3 regions of the Pseudoalteromonas sp. 1181_04 genome follow, and region 3 is predicted to be linked to each of the others. Evidence: predicted binding sites of a transcription regulator. Region 3 holds the regulator's gene; each other region holds the start of a gene.
The links. Region 3 encodes MetJ, which represses methionine synthesis genes. Its sites were predicted from a motif close to TAGACGTCTAGACGTCTA; they were not measured.
Positions count from the first base shown of each region.

Region 1: a site for MetJ is predicted at 3,939-3,956, ahead of metE (5-methyltetrahydropteroyltriglutamate--homocysteine S-methyltransferase). Genes of this name have one in related genera too.
Region 2: a site for MetJ is predicted at 1,245-1,262, ahead of metA (homoserine O-acetyltransferase MetA). Genes of this name have one in related genera too.

Region 1 covers NZ_VXCS01000015.1:59,557-66,702, reverse strand. Annotated here, with positions in the region: gene FW757_RS13825 (TetR/AcrR family transcriptional regulator) at 1-252, opposite strand, end outside; gene FW757_RS13820 (HPP family protein) at 352-825, shown strand; gene FW757_RS13815 (hypothetical protein) at 859-1,224, opposite strand; gene FW757_RS13810 (Nif3-like dinuclear metal center hexameric protein) at 1,375-2,127, shown strand; gene FW757_RS13805 (ElyC/SanA/YdcF family protein) at 2,162-2,926, opposite strand; gene FW757_RS13800 (LysR family transcriptional regulator) at 2,979-3,866, opposite strand; gene metE (5-methyltetrahydropteroyltriglutamate--homocysteine S-methyltransferase) at 4,156-6,429, shown strand; gene FW757_RS13790 (DUF2897 family protein) at 6,468-6,614, opposite strand; gene FW757_RS13785 (acyloxyacyl hydrolase) at 6,669-7,146, opposite strand, start outside.
Region 2 covers NZ_VXCS01000030.1:27,629-34,774, reverse strand. Annotated here, with positions in the region: gene FW757_RS20115 (porin family protein) at 1-246, shown strand, start outside; gene FW757_RS20110 (DMT family transporter) at 267-1,160, opposite strand; gene metA (homoserine O-acetyltransferase MetA) at 1,328-2,275, shown strand; gene FW757_RS20100 (homocysteine S-methyltransferase family protein) at 2,265-3,332, shown strand; gene metH (methionine synthase) at 3,343-5,973, shown strand; gene FW757_RS20090 (NADH:flavin oxidoreductase/NADH oxidase) at 6,187-7,146, shown strand, end outside.
Region 3 covers NZ_VXCS01000010.1:74,992-82,137, reverse strand. Annotated here, with positions in the region: gene metL (bifunctional aspartate kinase/homoserine dehydrogenase II) at 1-1,057, opposite strand, end outside; gene metB (cystathionine gamma-synthase) at 1,064-2,326, opposite strand; gene metJ (met regulon transcriptional regulator MetJ) at 2,562-2,882, shown strand; gene FW757_RS10000 (malic enzyme-like NAD(P)-binding protein) at 2,992-4,233, opposite strand; gene rpmE (50S ribosomal protein L31) at 4,798-5,010, opposite strand; gene priA (primosomal protein N') at 5,244-7,146, shown strand, end outside.

The DNA.
Region 1 (7,146 bases), on a different contig from region 3:
GCTAAAAAGTGCATTAGCCACTTCGAAGGGGGTATTGCAGTTTTCTAATTGTTCATACAACCACTGATTAAAGCGCTGATCTCTGAGCTCTAAACACGCACAGATCAACTCATCTTTACTGACGAAATGATTATAAAGCGTTTTTTTTGCAACACCTGCTTCTTTAAGTATTTCATTAATGCCTACCGCATGGATCCCTCTTTGATAGAACGCACTGAGTGCGGTATTAATTATCTGGGTACGTTTATCCATGGTTGCTCCTAGTCAAAAAGTAAGCTTGACATAAGTAGACCGACTTGTCTATCATCTAAATGTAGACAAGTCGGTCTACCTCTAAAGGAAGTAATATTAATGAATGATGTATTTTACAAAGCCGTTATCGCGGGTATCTTTTCTGCACTGACACTTTCGGTATTAGCATATTTAGAAAGTTTAGGGAATTATGGTGTATGGCTTATGGCACCATTTGGCGCAACTGCGGTGCTGGTGTTTGGTGTACCAAAAAGCCCTTTAGCAAAAGCAAAAAATGTTATTGTAGGGCATTTCATCACTGCCGTGATAGGTTTGGCTTTTATTAGTTTTATAGGCGTGGATCCGATCAGTATTGCTATTGCGACTGGATTAGCTGTGACCGCAATGATGTTGACTAACACCATACATCCTGCAGCAGGGGCCAACCCTATTTTAATTATGGTCAGTGGTCAAAGTTGGGACTTTTTGATTATGCCAGTTCTTGTTGGTACCGTGTTTATTGTTATCTGTGGGTATATATCAGGGTGGTTGAATACAAAACTCAACGTTGTTGGCCATAAAAAAACCGCTTAAAAGCGGTTTTTTTATGCTACGAGTCTAAAGTTATTACACAACACCGCGAGGTAAGCGGCAATCGTGATCTTTTTTAGCTAGGTACACAATCCAAAACTCTTCGGCAGTGTAACCTTCTTCATTAGCTGTTGTTATAGTAAATGGTGCTTTTTTAACAGCTGCTTTAGCTGGCACTGCTGATTTAGTTTTAGTTTTCTTAGCAGGTGCTGCAGGTTGTGCAGACGTATCGCCTGAAGTTAGCTGCTCTGTTAATTCAGCAACTTCTGCAAGGCGCAAGTTTTTGCCGCCGTCGATGCTGTACCAACCAGGTTTGCTGGTGATTTCAGGTTTCTTACCATTGGCTGCTTGGTATGCTGCTTCAAAGGCATTTAATACTTCTGTTTTGTCTAGTTTGCTCATCAGAGGCCCTATACGTTGTAAACACAGATTGAGAATATTTATTTATACCTATTTTTGACTTACTTTTCAATTTTTTGCGATTTTCCTTCCATTTTAGCCCTATAAACGCCAAAATTTGCACAAAATTTAACGCTAATCTGGAATAAAAAAATGCAGCGCAGAGAATTTAACCAATTACTAAATACCATTTTAAGACCTGATTCTATTCAAGACTTTTGCCCAAATGGGCTACAAGTCGAAGGACGTGAACAGATAAAAAAAATTGTTACAGGTGTCACTGCCAGTCAAGCATTAATCGATGCTGCAATTGCGCATGGCGCAGACACAATATTAGTTCATCATGGTTATTTCTGGAAAGGTGAAGCGCAACCTATTACCGGTATGAAAAAGCGTCGCATAGCTGCGTTACTTAATCATGATATCAATTTATTTGCCTATCATTTACCTCTTGATGTGCATCCATCAATCGGTAATAACGCGCAATTAGCACAGCTACTTGATTTAGAAATACTCGATGGTTTGGAGCCTGTAGCAAATAGTGTCGCAGTCAAAGGGCGTTTAAAAATCCCAATGAGTGGTGAGCAATTTGCACAAAAAATATTAACAGTGCTTGCTCGTGAACCTTTAGTGAGTCTAGTGCGTGATGAGCTAATTGAGACCATCGCTTGGTGTACTGGAGGTGGTCAAGGTTATATTGATTTGGCTGCTAGCCAGGGGATTGATGCCTATTTAACAGGCGAGGCTTCAGAGCAGACCATTCACAGTTCGCGTGAGCAAAAGATCGATTTTTTTGCCGCAGGCCATCACGCCACCGAACGCTATGGCATAAAAGCGCTCGGTGAGTTATTGGCTGAGCAACATGGTTTTGATGTAACCTTCATTGATATAGACAACCCAGTTTGAGTTGCCAGCTAATTCACTTTAAGTGAGTTAGACCTTAAAGCGCTTCTGGATCAATCCAGCGGCGCACACTTATCAAAAACATGCCTATTCTTTCATGCCAATCACGGGTCACCGCTAATAGCACATCAGCACTTGGAATATACTGTTTATGGGTAGGCCATTCGCTAAAGTCATGAAAGTCAGTGGCGGCTGGAATAACATCAACGCCTTGGCTATTAAATAGATCTTTTGCTCGTGCCATGTGACTTGCCGAAGTTACCAGTGCAACTTTAAAATCAACTAGAGCAGGTGCTAAAAGCCGTGCTTCATCGGCGGTATCCATAGCCGTAGGATTTTGTTTAATACGCTGCGCATCAATACCTAAACTTATCGCGGTTTGTTGCATCAAACTACTGTTGGTCACTTTATTGTAACCGCCACCTGAAACAATGAGTTGAGCTTGTGGGTACACATATGCTAAGCGCATACCTTCGATTAGGCGGCTTTTAGCACAATTACCAAGTTGGCTATTGGCGTTAAGTTTTGGGTTAGGATTTATATCACAACCAAGTACCACTATTTTATCGAGTATCGGCTGTTTATTTGTATCAAAAACATACTTTAACTGTGAATTTGGAGCAATTATTTTTTGACCAATAAAAGGGGTACTGATCAGCAATAAACTGGTAATTGCGATTAAACCAATAAATATGCTGACTTTCTTGGTACGCAGTGCGATTAATAAGCAAACAAAGCACAGTAGAGCAAACAGAGGCAATGGCATTAGCATTGCACCGAGGATTTTTTTCAGTTCAAACATCACAGTAGCACACATAAAGGGGTTTTCTGTATGCTACTGGGTTAAACCTATTTTATCGACCGTTATTTAACTTACAGGTATTTAAAAAGTGGCGATACACTGGGTTATCTTTCATATTCTTTTTCATGGCTAAATACATTGGACGGGTTAATCCCAGCGCGCCTAATGGAATCGACTTAATGAGTCCTTGGCTTTCATATGGTGTTACTAACCAATCCGGTAATGCTGCAACCCCCATTCCGGCACTGACAAGCTGAAAAATGAGCAAGCCCTGATCTACGGTTTTCAAGGTGCCATCAAAACGTGCATTTTGAATAAAATGTTTGAAGATATCCTGACGCTCTCGTGGAATAGGGTATGAAATAATCGTCTCGTTTTTCAAATCAAGCGCCGTTACATAGGCTTTTTTCGCTAGTTCATGATCTGGGGCAACAATTAATTTAAGCTTAAAATCAAATAAATGTGCGTATTCAAGTTTATCTGGTTCACGAATGTCTGAAGTGAGTACTAAATCTAATTCATCACTGAGCAGCTCAGGAATAGCGTCATAACTAAAGCCGCGCTCATAATCAACTTTGATATCAGGCCAAAAGTTATTGAATTCTTTAATTGTTGGTAATAACCAATGAAAACAAGCATGGCATTCAACACTGAGTCGTAATTGTGAAATTGGTTGATTAAGACTTTCTTTTAAACGGCATTTGGTTGCTTCAACACGCGGGAGTACTTCGCTGGCAAGTTCAAGTAATAGCATACCTTGTGGGGTAAAGCGCACCGGTTGAGTTTTACGTTCAAATAGTTGGCAATCAAGCTTGTTTTCTAAATCTTTGATTTGATGAGATAAAGCGGATTGAGTCAAAAATAATTCGCGCGCAGTATTTACCAAAGAACCGGTTTCTTTCAAGGTTGCGATGGTCTTTAAGTGTTTTACATCAATCATCTTTAATAATTCTCATGGTAAAGGTGAGTTTAACTCAGATTACAGCCATAATACGCCTTAAATTAAGATGCATCAACGTCTAGATGGCTATAAACCCCGTTTTTTTACGTGAAATTTACAAGTCTACTATAGCATCATATTTGACAGCGATGTCATTGTGTTTTTTGAGTTTGCAAAAAATCATTTCCATGAATTTACCTCAAGTTGAAACTGAGGAAGCATCAATTGTTTGATGTCAGGTATAGGTTTATGGTTTTAGCTATCTAAACAGCTGGAAGGGAATTTCAACATGGCACAATTACATAACTTAGGTTTTCCTCGCATAGGTAGAAAGCGTGAACTAAAATTTGCAGTAGAATCATACTGGGCTGGTAAAATCAGCCAAGAGCAGTTGCTTGATCAAGGTAAGACGATCCGGGCAGAAAATTGGGCTCTTCAAGCAGATGCTGGGATTGATTTATTACCGGTAGGTGACTTTGCTTGGTATGACCATGTGTTATCTACCTCTTTATTGATTGGCGCAGTGCCCAAGCGTCATCAAAAAGCGGATGGTAGCATTGATCTTGATACATTATTTCGTATTGGGCGTGGTCGTGCACCAAGCGGTTGTTCATGTGCAGCAAGCGAAATGACAAAGTGGTTTAATACTAATTATCATTACATAGTTCCAGAGCTAACTCATGATCAGCAGTTTCAACTAACTTGCACTGAGTTATTCGAGCAAGTTACTCAAGCACAAGCATTGGGGCACAATGCAAAAGTAGTATTGGTCGGCCCCGTCACTTATCTTTACTTAGCAAAATGTGCTGGTGAGGAGTTTGATAAACTTAGCTTACTTGAAAAACTATTAGCTGTTTATCAACACGTGTTCGCTAAATTAGCGCAGCAAGGGATTGAATGGGTACAGGTTGATGAGCCTATATTAGGTTTAGAGCTGACTGAAGATTATCAAGAGGCATTAAAAACAAGCTTTCGTGCACTTGCAGGTCAAGGCGTGAAGTTGTTACTTGCTAGTTATTTTGACTCAGTCACTGCCTACTTTGATGATATTGCAGGTTACCCTGTTGATGGCGTACATTTTGATTGTGTTGCAACAAATGTTGATGTTGCAAAACTAGATATATTATTAAGTACAGATCAAGTTTTATCATTAGGCGTAGTAAATGGCCGTAATATTTGGCGTACTGATTTAGAGGCTGTATTTAATAGCATAAAAGACATTGCGCTAAAGCGCGGTGATAATCTATGGCTTGCCCCATCTTGTTCTTTACTGCATACACCGGTTGATTTAGAGCAAGAAGAAAAGCTCGATGATGAACTTTGTTCATGGCTTGCATTTGCAAAACAAAAAGGCCAAGAGCTGTCATTATTAAAAGCCGCGCTTGAAAGCAATGATATCAGTGAGCTCGTTGCTTATTCAGCACCTATTAAAGCACGCTTAACCTCTACTCGTGTAAATAATACAGCTGTACAACAGCGTGTAACTGCACTCACCGCAAAAGACGGTAAGCGTAATCATGCATTTGCTCAACGTATTGAAAAACAACATGCAGCACTTAATTTACCGCTACTGCCGACCACCACGATAGGATCATTTCCACAAACTCAAGTAATTCGTCAAGCACGCCGTGATTATAAAGCCGGTGAATTATCTGCGGATGATTATCAAAGGCAAATGAAAGCAGAAATTCGCTACGCTGTTGAAGAGCAAGAGGCGCTTGATTTAGATGTGTTAGTGCACGGCGAAGCGGAGCGTAATGACATGGTTGAATACTTTGCTGAACTATTAGAAGGCTTTGCTTTTACCCAGTTTGGTTGGGTGCAAAGCTACGGCTCGCGATGTGTAAAACCACCTGTAATTTGGGGGGATGTATCACGTGAAAAAGCGATGACGGTTCAGTGGACAAAATACGCACAGTCGCTGACGAGTAAGAAAATGAAAGGCATGCTAACAGGTCCTGTAACTATTCTGTTTTGGTCATTCATTCGTGATGATTTAGACAAACCCACCATCGCTAATCAAATTGCACTTGCGTTACGTGATGAAGTGGTCGATTTACAAAATGCCGGTATTGATATTATTCAAATTGATGAACCTGCATTTCGTGAAGGTATGCCGCTTAAATGTAGCCAATGGCAAGCATATTTAGAATGGGCAGCGTATGCATTTAGGGTCTCAGCAAGCGGTGTGAAAGATGAAACACAAATTCATACTCACATGTGTTACGCCGAATTTAACGGTATTATTGCCGCGATTGCAGATATGGATGCCGATGTGATCACCATTGAAACCTCACGTTCTAACATGGAACTACTTGAAGCATTTGAGAATTTTGATTATCCAAATGATATTGGTCCAGGTGTATATGATATTCACACTCCGAATGTACCGGATATTGCATGGATGAAAACGTTGATCCATAAAGCCGCACGAAAAATACCGGTTGCGCGTTTATGGGTAAACCCGGACTGTGGTTTGAAAACCCGTGGTTGGCAAGAAACGCGACAAGCTCTTGATAATATGGTTAAAGCAACCAAAGAGCTGCGTGAGGAGCTGAAGTAAGAACATCCCCTACGATGTAAAGCCCTAACAAAACTTAGTTAGGGCTTTTTTTGTTGCTCTGATTTGAGTTCATCTTCATCGGTTGGTTTTTTAAAATCCATTTTTGCTGAGTGTTTGATCAGCAAAATATTACCGATAATGATTGCCAACACTAAGATGATGATGAGTATATGCCAAATTTGCATGGTGATCTCTAATGAGTCATTTATAAGTACTTAGTGTAGCAAAGATTTCTAGGGTTAAAAACGTCTAGAAAACGACAGCGAAATAAAATCAAGACCTGGGTTTGGTCTTTTAAACCCTGCATTTGAATAGTGTAAATAACGCACCGCAGCTTTGGTTTTTCCAAAATCAGCAACAAAGCCTAGTCGGTCTTCAAACTGGTAGTGGGTACTCACATTTTTGCCGGCGAAGTGAGTGTCATTTACTAATGAAATTCCTATGCCGGCTTCGAAATACAGAGGAATACCGCGCACTGAGCTGATCAGATGTTGAAATACCGGGGACATTGCAAGGACAACATTTGTCTGATGGCTATTATCTGCGCCGTATTCCCAAATATTAATACTTGATTCTAAGTAAATATGGGTATTTTCAATTAATGATTGTAGTGCTGGAGCATGGTATTGGTATGCCAGTTTTAAACCTTTAACATCACCTTCCCCCTGAATGTAATCAATGGCATAGCCATGAGGAGAAAGTGTATAGGGCGCGCCA
Region 2 (7,146 bases), on a different contig from region 3:
CAAAGCTTCTCTTTATTTGCTACTGCGGGTTATTTTAATAGTAAGTTTAAAGTGCGCTCGAAATATGAGCAAAATAATTCTGCACAATATACTGCAGGGGATTATAGAGAAAATGGCGCATCATTTGGTTTTGGTGCCTCATATGCACTTAATCAAAATTGGCAATTGTCTGGCGAGTTTCAGTACTTCGACCAGGGCGATGATAAAAGTGAAGCGTTAACAGCTGCAATTAGCTATCGCTTTTGATAACCGATAACCGATAACTGTTAATTTGTTAGCAATACACCGACTCCCATTAATGCTAGCAAGCCGCCAGCTAGCATTTTATTGGTAACGGGCTCGCGCTTTATAAAACCAATGCTCATTACAATTAATGGCGCGGTTGCGAAAATCGTTTGTGCAATGGCTGGATCGGTATATTTAACTGCGCCAAGTTGAAGCCATAAACCAAGGAAAGTGCCTAAAAACACAGCCGCAAAAAACCATTGTTTGCCGCTAATTCCCCTTAGAGTTAGTGCTTGTTTAAATTCACTGCTTTTAAACACTGCAACAACTAAGGCCACAGTCATCGTACCGGCTGCTAATCTAATTAATGCCGCCCATAAGCTACTCATATGCTCATTATTGAGTGCGCCTTTAGACATCACCATACCGAGCGCTTGGCAGATAGCAGCTGCAAGGGCACATAAAACACCTTTGCGATAATGTTGATGATCAACCTGTGGCAATGTTTTTTCAGGCTTGATTGCTATTACTACGCCAATGGTTGTAAGTACAATACCGCACCATGCAAATGGCGATAAATAATGATTTAATAGCAGGATATTAAAAACCCCCACAAGGGCTGGAGCAAGGGACTCAATAACTAACGTGCGAGCAGGGCCAATATTTCGCAGCGCAGTAAAATAGGCGCTATCGCCAATCGCAATCACCCCGCCAGCAATTAGCCAAAGCCAGCTTGTCAGATGATGTGGTAGTGCAGCGTCTTGAGTAATCGCAATAGTCGCTAACATCATGGCACTTGCTAACACGCCTTTACTGATGTTTAGCTGCATAGGCGTTAAGTGATGGCTAAAACCTTTATATAAAATGGTCGAAAGCGCCCAAACAATAGCTGCTAATATAGCAAAAAGTTCTCCTAAGCCTAGCCAATCAATCACGTTTACCACCTTAAAATAAAATCAACAGGCGCATTATGGCGAGCGGTTTTTAGAATGCAAAAAAATAGCTAAAATAAATTCATTTGGACATCTAAACATCTAGAGGTTGAAATTTCCAGCTATCCGTTCATAATTAGCCATTGGTTAATTATGCCTTGGAGATGAGTATGCCTATTACCGTTAAAGATGAATTGCCCGCAATTGCGAAGTTACGTCAAGAAAACGTATTCGTAATGCCAAAAAGCCGCGCTAAAACCCAAGAGATCCGTCCGATGCGCTTGGCGATTTTAAACTTAATGCCTAATAAGGTAGAAACCGAGGTGCAATTTATTCGTTTGCTCGCTAATTCACCCTTACAAGTGAATGTAGAGCTACTACGTTTAGACACTCATCGCAGCAGTAGCAATTCAGAGCAGCATTTAGACACTTTTTATCGTTATTTCTCTGAAGTGAAAGACAACAATTACGATGCATTACTCATTACCGGCGCACCATTGGCACATTTAGAATATGACGATGTAGCCTACTGGGATGAACTAAAAGTAATTTTAGATTGGGCGGAGCAGCATGTAACCTCAACATTATTTTCGTGTTGGGCGGCTCACGCGGGTTTATTTCATCATTATAATCTAAAGCGTGAACTAAAAGAAAATAAGCTCTGTGGCGTGTTTACCCATAAGTGTTACTTTGAACATGGAGCCTTAACGCGTGGTTTTGACGATACCTTTGTAGTGCCGCACTCGCGTTATGGCCATATTGATATTGAAAAAATTAACGCTTGTGATGATTTAGTGGTGCTGGCAGGTTCAGAGCAAGTAGGCGCTTACTTAATAAAAAATAAATCTGGCAGCCAAGTGTATATTACCGGGCATCCTGAGTATGATGCAGACACTTTAAAAGGCGAATATCAGCGCGATTTAGAAAAAGGCCCTGATGCGCCATTGCCTGAAAATTACTTTCCAGAGAACAACCCTGATAACGAACCGTCGAAAACTTGGCAAAGCCATGCCTTTTTACTGTTTTCGAATTGGTTAAATTATTATGTGTACCAAACCACACCCTATGATATTAATTTAGTTAGCCAAGCCGTAAGGACTAACAACTATGCCGAATAATTTAGAAAACAAAAGCGCCGAGTTAATTGAAGCGTTAAAACAGCGTATTTTAATTCTTGATGGTGCTATGGGTACCATGATCCAAGAACACAAATTAGAAGAACACGATTACCGTGGCGAGCGCTTTAAAGACTGGCATGTGCTAATTAAAGGTAATAATGATTTATTAAGCATTACACAACCAAAAATTATTGCTGATATTCATCATGGCTTTTTAAATGCAGGTGCCGATATTATCGAAACCAACACCTTTAATTCGACTACAATTTCGATGGAAGATTACGATATGGCCAGCATCAGCCGTGAAGTAAACTTAGAGTCAGCTAAATTAGCACGCAGTATTTGTGATGAGTTTACTGCTAAAAATCCAGCTAAACCACGCTATGTTGCGGGTGTTTTAGGGCCAACCTCAAAAACCTGTTCAATCTCACCGGATGTGAACGACCCCGGTTATCGCAATGTCACGTTTGATAAGTTAGTCACCGCGTATGTTGAATCAACCCTTGCTTTAATGGAAGGTGGTGTTGATTTAATTTTGATAGAAACAATTTTTGATACGCTTAATGCAAAAGCGGCTTCATTCGCGGTTGAAGAAGCGTTTGAACAAGCCGGTCGCAAATTACCTGTGATGATCTCTGGCACCATAACCGATGCCTCCGGACGTACGCTGTCAGGGCAAACCACCGAAGCATTTTATAATTCGATTCGTCATATTAAGCCAATTTCAATTGGTCTCAATTGCGCCCTTGGCCCAGATTTACTGCGCCAATATGTAGAAGAACTATCGCGTGTTTGTGAAACTTACACCTCAGTGCACCCAAATGCAGGCTTGCCTAACGAGTTTGGTGAGTACGATTTAGAAGCACCTGAAATGGCGCAAGAAATTATCGATTGGGGCAAGTCTGGCTTTATCAATATTGTCGGCGGTTGTTGTGGTACCACACCTGCACACATCAGGGCATTTGCGAAAGGGCTTGAAGGGGTTGAACCTCGGCCACTGCCAGAGCTTGAAGTGCGTATGCGCTTATCAGGCCTTGAAGCGTGTAACTTAAATTAAGGTAGCCGAGATGACACAAAAAATAGCAGTATTTACCAACGTTGGCGAACGTACCAATGTGACCGGCTCAGCCATGTTCAAACGTTTGATCATGGAAGAAGATTACGAAACCGCCCTCAACGTTGCCCGCGAGCAAGTAGAAAACGGCGCACAGGTTATTGATATCAACATGGATGAAGCCATGCTGGACTCAAAAGCCGCCATGGTGAAATTTTTAAATTTGATTGCCTCCGAGCCTGATATTTCTCGCGTGCCAATTATGGTCGACTCTTCTAAGTGGGAAGTCATTGAAGCGGGCTTAAAGTGTATTCAAGGCAAGGCAATTGTAAACTCAATCTCGCTAAAAGAAGGTGAAGAGCCATTTATTCGCCAAGCTAAAATTATTAAACGTTTTGGCGCCGCTGCAGTGGTTATGGCGTTTGATACCGACGGCCAAGCAGATACAGCCGATCGCAAGTTTGAAATTTGTCAGCGTAGTTACCGCATTTTGGTGGATGAAATTGGCTTTGCGCCAGAAGATATTATTTTCGATCCCAACATCTTTGCGGTAGCAACCGGTATTGAAGAGCACGATAACTACGCAGTTGAATTTATTGAAGGTACACGTCGCATTAAGCAAAACTTGCCACACTGTAAAGTGTCGGGCGGAGTGTCGAATGTATCGTTCTCGTTTCGTGGGAATAACCCCGTGCGAGAGGCTATTCACTCAGTATTTTTATATCACGCAATTCAAGCGGGTATGGATATGGGGATTGTTAATGCAGGGCAACTCGCTGTGTATGATGATATTCCAGCAGAGCTGCGAAAAGCGGTTGAAGACGTTATTTTAAATACCGACCCAGGTGCCGGTGAACGCTTAGTTGAGTTGGCACCAAAATACTCTGGCATGGCGCAAGCAGAACGCGTAGAGGATTTAGAATGGCGCACATGGCCGGTCGAAAAGCGCCTTGAACATGCTCTTGTTAAAGGCATTACTACCTTTATAGATGAAGACACCGAAGAATGCCGTGCTGCTGCCGATAAACCTATTCATGTGATTGAAGGGCCGTTAATGGACGGCATGAATGTGGTCGGCGATTTATTTGGCGCAGGTAAAATGTTCTTACCGCAAGTCGTTAAATCAGCGCGAGTGATGAAGCGCGCAGTGGCCTACCTAGACCCTTATATTGAAGCAGAAAAAGAAGAAGGTGCTACTAACGGTAAAATCGTGATGGCCACCGTTAAAGGTGACGTACATGATATTGGTAAAAATATTGTTGGCGTTGTACTGCAATGTAATAACTATGAAGTTATCGATTTAGGTGTAATGGTGCCTGCAGATAAAATATTGCAAACTGCCATCGACGAAAAAGCCGATATTATTGGCTTATCAGGCCTAATTACGCCATCTCTAGACGAGATGGTACATGTTGCCAAAGAAATGAAACGCCGTGGTTTTGAACTACCGCTATTGATTGGTGGCGCGACTACCTCAAAAGCGCATACTGCCGTTAAAATTGAGCCACAATATGACAAAGGCGTGGTGTATGTAAATAACGCCAGTCGCGCTGTAGGCGTGGTTTCTAACTTATTGTCGAAAGAGCATAAAGCTGAATTTTTAGCAAAAACCAGCGCTGAATATGTCAAAGTACGCGAGCAACAAGCGCGTAAAAAACCACGCTCAAAACCGGTTACTATTCAACGTGCCCGCGACAACGCCGCCAAGCTTGATTGGGATAATTACACTCCACCGGTGCCGAAAAAGCTGGGCGTGACAGAGTTTAAAAATGTCTCGATAGCCACTTTACGTAAATACATAGACTGGACGCCATACTTTATGACCTGGTCAATCGCCGGTAAATATCCGCGCATAATGACCGACGAAGTGGTTGGCGAGCAGGCGCAAAGCTTATTTAAAGACGCCAACGACATGTTAGACGATCTTGAAAAGTCAGGCAGTTTGCAACCGCTTGGCGTAATTGGTTTATTCCCAGCTAACCGCGTGGGTGACGATATTGAAATATACACAGACGAAACTCGCTCTGAACTATTAACCACGTCGTGCCACTTACGTCAGCAAACAGAAAAAACCGACTTTGCTAACTACTGCTTAGCTGATTATATCGCCCCGAAAGGCACGCCTGATTACTTTGGTGCATTTGCGGTAACCGGCGGTCTTGAAGAAGACGACTTAGCTGATGCGTTCGATGCACAGCAAGATGACTACAACAAAATAATGGTAAAAGCGGTGGCAGATAGACTCGCCGAAGCCTTTGCTGAGTACTTACACGAACAAGTGCGTAAAGAATATTGGGGTTTTGCCCCAGACGAAAACCTTGCGAATGAAGATCTTATTCGTGAAAACTATCAAGGTATTCGCCCAGCACCCGGTTACCCAGCGTGTCCAGAGCACACTGAGAAGAAGAAAATCTGGCAACTACTCGACACTGAAAAGCGCATTGGCATGCAGCTCACCAGCTCATACGCCATGTGGCCCGGCGCAGCGGTATCAGGCTGGTACTTTTCACATCCGGAAGCTAAATACTACGCCGTAGCGGCAGTACAAAAGGATCAGGTTGAAGACTACGCTAAACGTACCAACATGACGCTGGAAGAGGCCGAAAGGTGGCTGTCGCCTAATTTGGGGTATGAGCCGGAGTAAGTGAAGCGGTCAGCTATCAGCCGTCAGTTTAAAACAAAAAAGCGAGCCAAATTAGGCTCGCTTTTTTTGTACAAGGTTTTTTCCTGATGGCTCTTCGGTATATCATCATACTTTCACATTCAATGAGCTTGCGTATGCCCCTAACCTTGGGTGTAGAATGATTAGTACATTATATTTGTGATTTTCTGCACATTCATTATTTGAGAATTTTCCATGGTAAAATTATTTAGCCCACTAGAATTAGGTCCGATAACACTCAAAAACCGCATTATTATTGCTCCCATGTGTATGTATGCCGCAGAAGAAGGCAAGGTGCAACCTTGGCATCATCAACATTATGGTATGCTCGCGCAATCCGGTGCTGGCTTATTGATTGTTGAAGCGAGCGCTGTATCCCCTGAAGGAAGAATCTCTTACGCCGATTCAGGTATTTATAGCGACGAATGTGAGCAAGCTTGGCGTGAAGTCGTATCTAATGTAGGTCAATACTCTAACATTCCGATGGTGATGCAGATTGGTCATGCAGGTCGTAAAGCGTCAACTGAATTACCTTGGAATGGCGGTGCGCCTATCGCTCCAGAAATAGAGAATGGTTGGCAAACTATTGCTCCGAGTGAACTTGCTTTTTCAGATGAAGCTCCTTCACCAAAAGCAATGACGCAAGACGATATTGTACGATTAATTACTCAGTTTGTGAAAAGTGCTCAACGTGCCCATAAAGCTGGTTTTTCTGGCATAGAACTTCATGCAGCTCATGGCTATTTACTGCACCAATTTTTATCACCGCTTAGTAATCAGCGTTCAGATCAATTTGGCGGCTCATTAGAGAACCGCATGCGCCTACCCCTGACAATATTTGATGCTATAAAGGCTGCGTTACCACATGATTTCATGATTGGTGTACGTATAAGTGCAAGTGATTGGGCTGATAATGGCTGGGATATCGAGCAAAGTATCGTATTTTCTCAAGCTTTAGACGCTCGTGGTTGCCATTATATACACGTATCAAGTGGCGGCTTGACTGCACAGCAGCAAATTAAAGTTGCCCCTAATTATCAAGTCGGTTTTGCCGATGCAATAAGTAATAACGTTTCTATGCCGGTTATTGCTGTAGGCTTAATTACTCAAGCTCAACAAGCTGAAGATATTATCTGCGAAGGTAAAGCTGATGCG
Region 3 (7,146 bases):
GCCCTTGCAAATGACTCACCACCTGATGAGTCGCTGCTGCCGGCACTAGTAAGTAGGTATCGCCGTTTTTAATAAAATGATGCAAGCTGTGTTGAATAAGCTGACTTAATTCGCCAATTTCACCGCCACGCAGCTGATCAATGCGCAGTAAATCAATATTTTCTAAGGTAGTGATAAAACGCTTAGCTTTGCTGTAACCTTCTTTGACAATTTCTGTCGCGCTAGCTTCGCTGTCGTAACTACTGCGAACGACTAACTTGATATCAGTATTTTTTAATGGCGAGAGAGTTTTAGCATGTAACACTGGGTTGCCCAAACGCGCCAGTAAGTTTGCTTGGCCACGACATACTTTAGAATACTTAATCGCTTTTTTTACTTTACGAGGGTCGGTACTAAACACCCCTTGGGTATCAGTCCAAATTGATACCTGACTAGCATGACAATAACTGCTTAACAAAGTCGCGCTGTAATCACTGCCATTGCGCCCCAAAGTAACGGTATTTGCTTGGCAATCAGCGGCTATAAAACCAGTAACAATATTAATGCAATTGGCTGAAATTAACTCGGCACAGGCTTGTTGATTTTTTTGATGTAATAATTGCCCATCATTAAGGGTAAACAATTGACGAGCATCAACATCTTGAGCTGCAACATTTAACTGTTTTAAATAGCTAGCCAATAATCGTGCCGACCAAACTTCACCGTGAGCAAGCAATGCGGCTTCCTGTAAGCTTTGCTGTTGAGTTTGCTGTGCAATTAAGGCTAGCTCTTGTTCTAATACGTTTAATGCCGTATGTCGCGCTGCTGGACTCAATAACTGCTCGATCAAAGTACGTTGATGATTATCAAGCTGCAATAAAATATCACTCACTGCCTGTTGATCACCTTGCTGGTAACTATGCCATAACGTAACTAACGTATTGGTAGTTTTACCGGCTGCGGATACCACCACACAATCACCGGCTTCCGTATGGGCTAGAATAATATTTGCTACGGCCTGATAACGCTCTGCAGAACTAAGGCTAGAACCACCAAATTTATGAACTATATTTACCATTTTTTATTACCACAAAGCCGTATGTGCAGGAGTCAGTTTAAATGAGTTTGATTGCTCATCATCTTGTTGTTGAACAGAGGAAGCGATTACTTTTGCGCCGTGCTGAGCTTGACCTGGTTTCACTTTATTGAATACACGATCTAAGTCAGCGATTAAATCTTTTACATCTTCAATGCCCACCGAAATACGGATCAGGGTATCACCTACTCCCGCAGCAAGACGAGCAGTTGCCTCCATACCTGCGTGGGTCATAGTTGCAGGGTGACAAATCAAACTCTCAACCCCACCTAATGACTCAGCTAAGCTAAATTCTTCTAAGCTGGTCAAAAATTCTGCAGCATCATTAATATCACCTTTGATATCAAAGCTTACCATGCCACCAAAACCACGTTGCTGCTGTTTAGCGAGTTCATGCTGTGGATGAGATACTAATCCAGGGTAATATACTTGGCTTACATAAGGGGAGTTTTCTAGATATTGGGCAATAATAAAGGCATTTTCTTGATGCTGACGTAAACGAACATTCAAAGTACGTAAACCACGTAACGTTAAGTAGCTATCAAACGGGGCACCGGTAATGCCAATGTTATTAGCCCACCAAGCAAGCTCATCACCCAACTCTTGGGTAGCGGCGATCACCGCACCACCAACAACATCTGAGTGACCGTTAATATATTTAGTGGTCGAATGCACCACAATATCAACACCAAACTCAATTGGGTTTTGCAAAGCAGGTGATAAAAATGTGTTATCGGCACCAACCAACGCACCGCACTGCTTAGCAATCGTGGTGATCGCTTTAATATCGGTTAACCGTAAGATAGGATTACTCGGTGTTTCAATCCAAATTAGCTTTGGTTTTATCTCAAGAATTTTTTGATGATTTTCAGATTTAGTTAAATCTAAAACCACTAACTTTAATAAGCCACGCTTTTCAAGTGAGGTGAATAAGCGGTAACTACCGCCATAGCAATCATGTGGGATCACTAAGGTATCGTCACTGTTTAGCAGCTGAGTAGCTAAATGCACCGCAGCCATGCCCGTTGCAGTGATAATCCCCTTAGCGCCACCTTCAAGCTTAGCGAGCGTTTCAGCGAGTAAATCACGGTTTGGGTTGCCGCTACGGCCATAATCATATTGGCGCTTTTTATCAAAATCAGCAAATGAGTAGGTGGTCGATAAATGAATGGGAGGCACAACCGCGCCGTGATGTTTATCTGCATCAATACCATTGCGTACTGCAATGGTTGCTTTATTCTTTTGACTCATACCGTCACCTACAATTAAATGGATGTTTAGACGTCTAAAAGGTTAGAGGATCAAATTTAATAAGTCAAAGCATTTATGCGGTTTTAGCCGCAAGATTAGAAGTAAAAACATTTAAGCCTCTAGATGGCTAAAAAACAAGTATTTGACTATCTTTTTTAACACGATAGAATTTCGCCATCTTTGCGCTGCAAAAGGTCGCGCAAACAATTAACAACCTGAGGCAACGATACATCCTATGGCTAAATGGAATGGTGAATATATTCACCCATACGCAGAACACGGGAAAAAATCAGAACAAGTTAAAAAGATCACCGTTTCGATCCCGCTAAATGTATTAAAAGTTTTGACTGATGAGCGCACTCGTCGTCAAATTAATAATCTTCGCCATGCAACAAATAGCGAATTACTTTGTGAAGCATTTTTACACGCATTTACTGGCCAACCACTGCCAAACGATGAAGATTTACGTAAAGATAATCCAGAGAAAGTGCCTGAAGAAGTGAAAAAAATCATGCTTGAGATGGGTCTCGAAGTACCTGTACTCAACGAAGATTAAGTTATCATTTGTATATATTCCTGCTTCAGGAATTGGCTACAAAAAAACCTCAGTAACGTAAGTTGCTGAGGTTTTTATTATTGTGCCATTACCAATTGCAGCGAAGCAGCTACTCCATGTAGTTTTCCGGCATATCAATTTGTGCAACACCAGAATCAATTGCCGCTTGCGCTACTGCTTTGGCAATGCGCGGTAATAGACGCGGATCCATCGGTTTTGGAATAATATACTGCGCACCAAATTCAAGTGTCTCAACACCCGCCGCTTTTAATACTTCCGCTGGTACTGGTTCTTTAGCAATGCTACGAATAGCGTCAACCGCAGCAATTTTCATTTCATCATTAATTTTGCTTGCACGCACATCTAGCGCACCACGGAAAATAAATGGGAAACACAGCACGTTGTTAACTTGGTTTGGATAATCTGAACGACCCGTTGCCATGATTAAATCATCGCGAGCACCATGAGCAAGCACTGGTGAGATTTCTGGATCTGGGTTTGAACAGGCAAACACTACAGGTCGATCAGCCATTAACTTAAGATCGTCAGGAGAAAGTAAATTCGGGCCAGATACACCAACAAATACATCGGCATCAGCAATAACATCTTGCAGTGTGCGCTTATCTGTATTGTTAGCGAATAACTGTTTGTACTCGTTTAAATCATCACGACGAGTATGAATAACGCCTTTACGATCTAACATGTAAATATGTTCACGCAATGCACCACACTTGATCAGTAGCTCCATACACGCAACCGCTGCGGCACCGGCTCCTAAACAAACGATAATCGCATCTTCGATTTCTTTGCCTTGTACTTCAAGTGCGTTGATCATACCAGCAGCCGTTACAATCGCGGTACCGTGTTGATCGTCGTGGAACACTGGAATGCTACAACGCTCGATCAATGCTTTTTCTATTTCAAAACACTCTGGCGCTTTAATGTCTTCTAAGTTAATACCGCCAAACGTATCAGCGATGTTAGCAACTGTATTGATGAAATCTTCGGTGGTATTGTGTTTCACCTCAATATCTATCGAATCTAGACCCGCAAAGCGTTTAAATAATAACGCTTTACCTTCCATAACCGGTTTTGAAGCCAATGGACCTAAGTTACCTAAACCTAAAATAGCGGTGCCGTTAGTAATAACCGCAACCATATTGCCTTTACCGGTGTATTTGTAGGCATTAGCGGGATCAGCAGCTATTTCACGTACCGGTTCTGCAACACCGGGGCTGTATGCGAGTGCAAGATCCTGTACGGTTTCAGCTGGCTTTGTAAGCTCAACGCTAATTTTTCCTGGAACGGGGTGCGAATGGTAATGTAAAGCTTGTTCACGAAAGTCTGACATAACGCGATTTTATCCTGCAAGTAAGTTAAGTTGAAAGTGAGAGTAAGCAGTTCTTATATCTTATAGGGAACGATACCTATATTATAATTAAATTCAAGCAATATCAGGTCTATCCTGTTATATGCTATATCCGTTAATTTTATGCGTTTTGTCAGCATTTTTTGCAAAAAAGCTTCAATTTTCGGCTATAAAAACGCCACAAAGCATCAAAAAACCCATCTTAAAATGCTCATTATGCAACGCTTTAAAGCAAAAATAATGACCTATGACTAAAAACCATCAAAGTAAGACGTTAACAACATTTAACCGCAAAAGACCTAACTTTACCGACAAAAACGTTTAATTTATCGCTTTAACGAGAATGACAATATAGTCAACAAATCACTATTTGTCTGTTATTTACTCGCTATACTGGATATAAAAGTGGGAAATAGTCACAACATAATGAATGCGTAAAGCTGGAGCACTAGAGCAAGAAATAAAGACTAAAAGGCGGTGTTTTTAATAAATAGCAGGCATAAAAAAAAGCACCCTAAGGTGCTTTTTCCGACAAAACAACAAGAATTACTTGCTGCTAAGTGAACCGAAACGCTTGTTAAAGCGATCAACACGGCCACCTGTGTCTAAAACTTTTTGCTTACCAGTGTAAAACGGGTGACACGCAGAACATACGTCTAAGTGAATGTCTTTACACAGAGTAGAACGAGTTTCGAATTTATTTCCACATGAACATGATGCTGAAATTACTTCGTACTTAGGGTGAATACCTTCTTTCATAGAAACCTCTAGTTAAGGCCGCATCGCTCTCCAAACCCGGAGTCTGGCACCATACGTCGTTAAAACAAATTATTTAGGACGCGTATTCTAAGCAACAACCCCACTTGCTACAAGCTTTAAATGTCGTTTTTGCTAATAAAATGAACAAAAGTTTTAAAGAAGGTATTTGCAGGTAGGTTTTCAGCCATAATTTTAGTACATTAACTCCCTTATTCGTTCTTGTTTGGGTTGTTATGAGTTTTGTTGAAGTTGCTATAAAAGTACCGTTGCATCGCACCTTTGATTATCGCATTCCAGAGCAACTCGATGGTTTATCGGTGATGCCTAAAGTCGGTGCGCGGGTATGGGTGCCATTTGGTAATCAGCGCAAAGTTGCGGTCGTACTGGCGCTAAAAACCAACACCGATGTGCCGGTTAATAAACTTAAAGCAGTGCTTGAAGTGATTGATGATGAAGCCGTTTTATCAGAGCGACATATCGAATTATTGCGTTTTACTGCGCGCTATTATTGCTACCCACTAGGTGAAACAATTCATATCGCCCTGCCTGGCGCGCTGCGTCAAGGACTGTGCCCAGATAAAAGCAGTATTAGTATGGTGGCACTTACTGAAAAAGGCGCTAAATTACCGTCTTTAAAAGCAAAGAGCCAACTAAGCTTACTCAAACAACTGGCAGATTCGGGTAAATCATCACTTACAGAATTAAAAGCGCTGGGGTTTAGTAAAAAAACTATCGACAGCTTACTTAACAAAGAGCTGATCAGCCAAACGATTGAACACGACAACCAATGGCAACAACAACTTCCCACCGTAGGCACTAAGCCGACTCTAAATAAAGAGCAAGCAGTAGCCTGTACCACCATTAATCAAGCGGTCGGTTTCAATAGCTTTTTACTAGAAGGTGTTACTGGCAGTGGTAAAACCGAGGTTTACTTACAATGCCTTGAAGAGGTTTTAAAACGCGGTGAACAAGCACTCGTACTAGTGCCTGAAATTGGCCTTACGCCACAAACGGTTAATCGATTTCGTCGTCGCTTTCCTGATACGCCGATTATGCTGTGGCATTCAGCACTGACCGATAACGAACGCTTACAAACTTGGCGCTTTTGTGAAAAAGCCAGTTGCGCAATTGTGATTGGTACACGTTCGAGTATCTTTTTACCATTTTTAAAGCTTGGTATGATCATTGTTGATGAAGAACATGACGGTTCATTTAAACAACAAGATACCTTACGTTACCATGCCCGTGATTTAGCCGCATACCGCGCTTTTCAACATAAAATACCGCTGATCTTAGGCTCAGCAACCCCGGCGCTCGAAACCTTGCATAAGGCAATTCATAATAAATACCAACTGCTGAGCCTAACGCAACGTGCGCAAACCAGTACCGACAATAAATTTCAGCTGATTGATATGAAAGGCCAGCCGGATCAAGCTGGTATAGCCCATGCCAGTCTTGCCACTATGCGTCAGCATTTAAAACGAGGCAAACAAGTGATGGTATTTCTAAACCGTCGCGGTTTTTCGCCTACCCTGATTTGCCATGAATGTGGTTGGTTAAGTGAGTGCACACGTTGCAGCACCAGTGCGACTTTTCACAAGGCCATCGGCCAGATGATTTGCCATCACTGCGGTGAGCAAGAACGCGTGCCGCATCAGTGTCCAGACTGTGGTAGTACACAAATATTTCCTAACGGCAAAGGCACCGAACAAATAGAAGAGTTTTTAACAACCGAGTTTCCTGATACCCCGATTAGCCGGATTGATCGCGACTCAACGCGTCGTAAAGGCAGTTTAGAAAAAGCCCTAGACGATATAAACCAAGGCGGTGCAAGGATTTTAGTTGGCACCCAAATGCTTGCCAAAGGTCATCACTTTGCTGATGTGAGCTTAGTATTGATCCTTGATGTCGACGGCGGCTTGTACTCGTGCGACTTTCGCGCCACAGAGCATTTAGCACAATTGGTTACTCAGGTGGCTGGCCGTGCTGGGCGCAGTGGCGAACCAGGTCATGTATTATTGCAAACTCACTTTCCCGAACATCCTTTATTACAAGATTTAGTCAATAATGGTTATCAAGATTTCGCCCGTTTTGCACTGCAAGAGCGCGATGACGCACAGCTACCACCAATAACTA